3 regions of the Pseudomonas sp. 210_17 TE3656 genome follow, and region 1 is predicted to be linked to each of the others. Evidence: predicted binding sites of a transcription regulator. Region 1 holds the regulator's gene; each other region holds the start of a gene.
What was found. The regulator sigma-54, encoded in region 1, starts transcription at its own class of promoters, with help from an activator protein. The targets are predictions, from matches to a motif close to ANTGGCATNNANNTTGCTNT.
Positions count from the first base shown of each region.

Region 2: the regulator sigma-54 is predicted to act here: its motif matches at 1,128-1,147, upstream of ACVI9W_RS05140 (flagellar basal body rod protein FlgF).
Region 3: the regulator sigma-54 is predicted to act here: its motif matches at 814-833, upstream of ACVI9W_RS20355 (CmpA/NrtA family ABC transporter substrate-binding protein).

Region 1 covers NZ_JBTRBC010000001.1:1,618,417-1,620,679, forward strand. The annotation lists gene lptB (LPS export ABC transporter ATP-binding protein) at 1-125, shown strand, start outside; gene ACVI9W_RS07655 (RNA polymerase factor sigma-54) at 305-1,798, shown strand; gene hpf (ribosome hibernation-promoting factor, HPF/YfiA family) at 1,876-2,184, shown strand; gene ptsN (PTS IIA-like nitrogen regulatory protein PtsN) at 2,197-2,263, shown strand, end outside.
Region 2 covers NZ_JBTRBC010000001.1:1,091,697-1,093,959, reverse strand. The annotation lists gene flgE (flagellar hook protein FlgE) at 1-753, shown strand, start outside; gene ACVI9W_RS05145 (hypothetical protein) at 826-1,014, shown strand; gene ACVI9W_RS05140 (flagellar basal body rod protein FlgF) at 1,205-1,945, shown strand; gene flgG (flagellar basal-body rod protein FlgG) at 1,991-2,263, shown strand, end outside.
Region 3 covers NZ_JBTRBC010000001.1:4,339,071-4,341,333, forward strand. The annotation lists gene ACVI9W_RS20355 (CmpA/NrtA family ABC transporter substrate-binding protein) at 1-751, opposite strand, end outside; gene ACVI9W_RS20360 (quinone-dependent dihydroorotate dehydrogenase) at 903-1,925, shown strand; gene rmf (ribosome modulation factor) at 2,021-2,236, opposite strand.

The DNA.
Region 1 (2,263 bases):
TGGATATCTGCGAAACCGCTTACATCGTCAACGATGGCCAACTGATTGCCGAAGGCGATGCAGAGACCATCCTGGCCAACGATCTGGTCAAAGAGGTGTACTTGGGCCACGAGTTCCGCTTGTAAGTTCGAGGCGACAAAGCGCTTGCCAGGGGCAACTGTACCGGTGAAATCCGGCTTAATTGTTACAGCACCCTAGGCAAACGCTCCAATTTCAGGCATATAATTTGCTTAAAGTTGGCGCTTCGGTGCCCTTGTAGTGGATGGCGCATGTGCGCCGGCGAAAAAGGTGTTAAGCCCCTGCCATGAAACCATCGCTCGTCCTAAGAATGGGCCAGCAACTGACGATGACACCGCAGTTGCAACAGGCCATCCGTCTGCTCCAGCTTTCTACCCTGGACCTCCAGCAGGAAATCCAGGAAGCGCTGGAATCGAACCCGATGCTCGAACGCCAGGAAGAAGGCGACGACTTCGACAACAGCGACCCGATGGCGGATAACGCCGAAAGCAAGCCGGTCGCCGAAGTCCAGGACACCAGTTTCCAGGAAACCACGCCAACCGTGGACAGCCTGGAAGACGGCGAATGGAACGAGCGCATCCCCAACGAGCTACCGGTCGATACGGCCTGGGAAGACATCTACCAGACCAGCGCCAGCAGCCTGCCCAGCAACGACGATGACGAGTGGGACTTCACCACCCGCACTTCGGCTGGCGAAAGCCTGCAAAGCCACCTGCTCTGGCAGTTGAACCTGGCGCCGATGTCCGACACCGACCGGCTGATCGCGGTCACCCTGATCGACTGCATCAACAACCAGGGCTACCTCGACGAAACCCTCGAAGAAGTCTGCGAGTCCTTTGACCCGGAGCTGGATATCGAGCTCGACGAAGTCGAAGCCGTGCTGCACCGCATCCAGCAATTCGAACCGGCCGGCATCGGCGCCCGCAACCTCAGCGAGTGCCTGCTGCTGCAGCTGCGTCAACTGCCCGCCAGCACCCCCTGGATGGCCGAAGCCCAGCGCCTGGTCCGCGATTACATCGACCTGCTTGGCAGCCGTGACTACAGCCAGCTGATGCGGCGGATGAAACTCAAGGAAGACGAACTGCGCCAGGTCATCGAACTGGTCCAGAGCCTCAACCCGCGCCCCGGCTCGCAGATCGAATCCAGCGAAGCCGAATACGTGGTCCCTGACGTGATCGTGCGCAAGGACAACGAACGCTGGCTGGTCGAGCTCAACCAGGAAGCCGTGCCGCGCCTGCGGGTCAATCCGCAATACGCCGGATTCGTCCGCCGTGCCGACACCAGCGCCGACAACACCTTCATGCGCAACCAGTTGCAGGAAGCCCGCTGGTTCATCAAGAGCCTGCAGAGCCGCAACGAAACCCTGATGAAGGTTGCCACCCAGATCGTCGAGCACCAACGTGGTTTCCTCGATCACGGCGACGAAGCAATGAAGCCGCTGGTATTGCACGACATCGCCGAAGCGGTGGGCATGCACGAGTCGACCATTTCCCGGGTCACCACCCAGAAATACATGCATACGCCGCGTGGGATTTACGAGCTGAAGTATTTTTTCTCCAGCCACGTCAGCACCTCCGAAGGCGGTGAATGCTCGTCCACAGCGATTCGCGCGATCATCAAAAAACTGGTTGCAGCGGAAAATCAGAAAAAGCCATTGAGTGACAGCAAGATCGCTGGTTTACTGGAGGCACAAGGTATCCAGGTAGCCCGTCGCACCGTCGCCAAGTACCGCGAGTCCCTCGGCATTGCACCGTCGAGTGAGCGTAAGCGACTGATGTAGCCCCTGAGATAGCCATAGCAGTTCAGTGGCAGGCGCAATACCTGCCTCTTATGCACGGGCAACAAAGGAGAAGCTGTATGCAAGTCAATATCAGTGGACAGCATGTAGAAGTCACCCAGCCGCTGCGCGAGTACGTCGAACAGAAACTGAAACGGCTGGAAGGGCACTTCGACAAGATTACCAATGTGACGGTAATCATGAAGGTCGAGAAGCTGCAGCAGAAAATTGAAGCGACGCTGTTTATTCCCGGCGGCGAAGTGGTTGCAAATGCCGAACACACAGACATGTATGCAGCGATCGATGCCTTGACCGACAAGCTCGACCGCCAACTGAAAAAACACAAGGAAAAACAGCAAAGCCTGCTGCAAGGTGCAGCGGCCCGCTGATCCCCCTCATCCATGATCCGACTTGAAACCATCCTGACCCCCGGCCGTTCCCTGGTGAACGCGCCGGGAGGCAGTAAAA
Region 2 (2,263 bases), 530 kb from region 1:
TATGACAGCCAGGGTAACGAGCACATCATGGATCAGTACTACGTCAAGACCGACACCAATGAGTGGAAGTCTTACACCCTGGTCGATGGCCGTAACCCGCTCGATCCTACTCAGGAGCCGCCGCAGCCACTGGAAGGCGTCATCACCTTCAAGCCTGACGGTAGTGTCGATACCATGACCGCGGGTGCTGCAGGTTCTGGCTACGAAGTGGTGAACAAGGTGTTCAAGCTGACCGGCTGGATTCCTGCCACCGTTACCGATCCGAATGCCAAACCGCCGGTGTGGGGCTCCAATGGTTCCGAGGCTAGCGCTGGCGGTATCGCCATCGACATGACTGATACCACCTCCTACAACACCCCGACCACGCGTCTGTCGCAGAGCCAGGACGGTTACGCTACCGGTATTCTGTCGAGCCTGAGCATCGACTCCAGCGGTGTGATGTTCGCCAGCTTCAGCAACCAGCAGTCGCGCGCAATCGGTCAGGTTGCCATTGCTTCCTTCGCCAACGAGCAGGGCCTGCAGCCTATGGGTGGTACGCGCTGGACCGAGACTTACTCCTCGGGTATCCCGGGTATCGACGCGCCGAAGACCGGTACTCTGGGTGCTATCGCCTCCAACTCGCTGGAGGCCTCCAACGTCAACCTGACCACTGAGCTGGTCGAGCTGATCAAGGCGCAGAGCAACTACCAGGCGAACGCCAAGACCATCTCTACCCAGAGCACCATCATGCAGACCATCATTCAGATGACCTGATGCTGCTGTGAAGTGCTAGGTGTGGACGGACCCCTTTCTCGGAAGGGGTCTGTCGTTTCAGAGGTATCGATCATGTTGCAACGATTGGCGTTAGCGGTGTTTGCGGTGTTGCTGATGACTCAGGTCAGGGCTGATGCCGCACCTTGGTATCGCTGGGAAAGCCAGGCAGATGGGCGCCTGGTCTGTGCCCAGTTTTCTCCGGGCGATGGCTGGAAGCGCTTCGCCGGTCCCTTCAATAACGCGGCGTGCCGCGACTACTGAGGCTTGCCGCTAGCGGCAAGCTGGCGCCGTAATTTCGACGGCGCTTCTCCCGGTTGCATACCTGTGCGGCGAACAAGTCCTTGTCTGGCGGGGCTTTTGGCCACTTCTGCAAAGTTGGTTTGAAACTTGCTTCAAGCACTGCAAAGCAGCGGCGAGCGGCAAGTGTTCGCCAGCGCAGGGGAGAAATACTGTGGACAAGATGCTGTACGTGGCCATGACCGGTGCCAGCCAGAACGCGCTGGCGCAGAAGGCGCATGCCAACAACCTGGCGAACATTTCCACTACCGGCTTTCAGCGTGACCTGGAACAGGCGCGCTCGATGCCGGTGTTTGGTGACAGCTTTCCGGCGCGCGCCTATGCCATGACCGAGCGCCCGGCGACGGATTTTTCGCCAGGCTCGATGCTGGAAACCGGGCGTGACCTGGACGTGGCCATTGGTGGTGACGGCTTTATCGCCGTGCAGGCGCCTGATGGCAGTGAAGCCTATGTGCGTACCGCGAGCATGAACATCGATGCCTTGGGTGTGCTGCGTGCCGCCAACGGTATGCCGATCATGGGTAACGGCGGGCCGATTGCCGTGCCGCCGGAGCAGAAAGTCGAGGTCGGTGAAGACGGCACCATCACCATCCGCGCCATGGGCGAGGGGCCACGGGTGATGGCCGAAGTTGACCGGATCAAGATGGTCAATCCCGACCTCAAGACCATGACCAAAGGCCTGGACGGTCTGATCCACACCACCACCGGCCAACCTGCGCCGGCCGATGCCAACGTCAAGCTGGTGTCGGGCTTCCTTGAGAACAGTAACGTCAATGCCGTCGAGGAAATGACCTCGGTGCTGGCGCTGTCTCGGCAATTCGAACTGCACATCAAGATGATGACCACGGCCAAAGAAGGCGACGAAGCCATGGCTCGGGTTTTGCAGATCGGCTAATCACACAGGCGTAGCGCCGGAATACAGGCGCGCGAGGAGAACGGCATGCTTCCAGCACTTTATGTCAGTAAAACCGGTCTGTCCGCACAGGACAAAAACCTGACCGTCATTTCCAACAACCTGGCCAACGTTTCGACCACTGGCTTTAAACGTGATCGTGCCGAGTTCCAGGACTTGCTCTACCAAACCCAGCGCCAGCCGGGTGCGCAATCGACCCAGGACAGCGAGCTGCCTTCGGGCCTGCAAACCGGTACCGGTGTGCGCATCGTCGGTACCCAGAAGAGCTTCATCGCCGGTAGCCTGCAGACCACTGAGAAC
Region 3 (2,263 bases), 2.7 Mb from region 1:
GGCCGGCGGCCAGAATCGCTTTGACCAGCGCTCTGGCGGTGTTGGGGTATTGCTCGACGAAGGCGCGGGTACAGCCGAGGACTTTCTCAGGGTGGTCAGGCCAGATCGATTGGCTGGTCGCCAAGGTGATTCCCTGGCCCTGCTCGACGGCGTCGGCCGACCAGGGTTCGCCGACACAGAAACCGTCAATGCGCCCGGCTTGCAGATGAGCAAGCATCTGCGCCGGGGGCACTACAACGCTGTTGACGTCATGCAGTGGGTGGATGCCCTGGCTGGCCAGCCAGTAATACAGCCACATGGCGTGAGTGCCGGTCGGAAAGGTCTGGGCAAAGGTGAGTTTTGTCCTGCTTTGGTGCACGAAGTGCTCCAGCGCCTCGGGACGGGTCACGCGCTGACGTTGCAGTGCCGCCGACAGATTGATGCCTTGGCCATTCTGGTTGAGCCCCATCAGCACCGCCATGTCGGTGGCTCCGGTGCCGCCAATGCCCAGGTGCACGGCATAAATCAGCCCATACAGGCTATGGGCGGCGTCCAGCTCGCCGCTGACCAGCTTGTCGCGCAGGCCGGCCCAGGAACTCTGGCGCTTGAGGTTCAGGCTCAGGCCGTAGGGCTGGGCAAAGCCCTGGGTCGCGGCAACCACTACCGAGGCGCAGTCGCTCAGGGCCATGAAGCCGATGTCCAGGCTGCGCTTTTCCGGCGCATCGCTGCCGTTGACCCAGGCCAGTGGAGTCGTGGGGGTATCGTTGTTCACAATAGTGCGCCTGTATCGAAGGTCAGGCCGTGCCGCTTGCGTGGCCGGTATCAAGCGTCAACAAAGCAACGCATATGCCAAGGCGGCGCTGTCCCCCGGACGGCGCCACCTATATAATCGCCCCCTCACTCACGCCGAGCTAAGCCCGCCCATGTATACCCTGGCCCGCCAGTTGCTGTTCAAGCTCTCCCCGGAGACCTCCCATGACCTGTCCCTGGACCTGATCGGCGCCGGTGGCCGCCTGGGCCTGAACGGGCTGCTGACCAAGGCCCCGGCCTCCTTGCCGGTGACGGTCATGGGCCTGGAGTTCGCCAACCCGGTGGGGCTGGCGGCAGGTCTGGACAAGAACGGTGCAGCCATCGATGGTTTTGCCCAGCTGGGTTTCGGTTTTGTCGAGATCGGCACGGTCACGCCGCGTCCGCAGCCGGGCAACCCCAAGCCGCGCCTGTTCCGCTTGCCACAGGCCGAGGCGATCATCAACCGCATGGGCTTCAACAACCTGGGTGTCGATAACTTGCTGAACCGCGTGCAGGCGGCGAAATATCGCGGCGTACTGGGCATCAATATCGGCAAGAACTTCGATACCCCGGTCGAGCGCGCAGTGGACGACTACCTGATCTGTCTGGACAAGGTCTACGACCACGCCAGCTACATCACCGTCAACGTCAGTTCGCCCAACACCCCGGGCCTGCGTAGCCTGCAGTTCGGCGACTCGCTCAAGCAGTTGCTCGATGCCCTGGCCGAGCGCCGCGGGCAACTGGCTGCGCAGTACGGCAAGCACGTACCGTTGGCGATCAAGATCGCTCCGGACATGAGCGATGAAGAAACCGCTCTGGTGGCTGCGGCGCTGGTCGAGTCAGGCATGGATGCGGTGATTGCCACCAACACCACGCTGGGCCGTGAAGGTGTCGAGGGCTTGCCTCATGGCGACGAGGCCGGTGGCCTGTCGGGCGCGCCGGTACTGGAAAAGAGCACGCATATCGTCAAGGTGCTGTCGGGTGAGCTGGGTGGCAAGTTGCCAATCATCGCAGCCGGGGGCATCACCGAGGGCAAGCATGCGGCACAGAAGATCGCCGCGGGTGCCAGCCTGGTGCAGATCTATTCGGGGTTCATCTACAAGGGGCCTGCGCTGATCCGCGAAGCGGTGGACGCCATTGCTGCCATGCCGCGCTGAAACGCAGGCATAAAAAAGGGCCCCTTGAAGGGGCCCCTGGGCCTTAGCCCGCCGCCCGGATGGGGCGCGCATGGTGAATGAATTCAGTTCCTCGTTCAGCCAACGGCGTGAAGTTCGTTGAGTCTGTGAATACCCGCAGTGCCGGTCATACCGTCCCAGTTGTCGCCGCGTCCTTCACGCCAGCCATTGATCCATGCCTGGCGTACAGACGGTAGAGTAAAAGGGCAAAGCTCGCGGGATTTGCCGGTGACCCCATATTGGTAGCCACGTGAAAATGCTCGTTCCAACGGATCACGCTTAAGTCTTCTCATAGGGTGTTGCCCTCACTTGTTGACTGT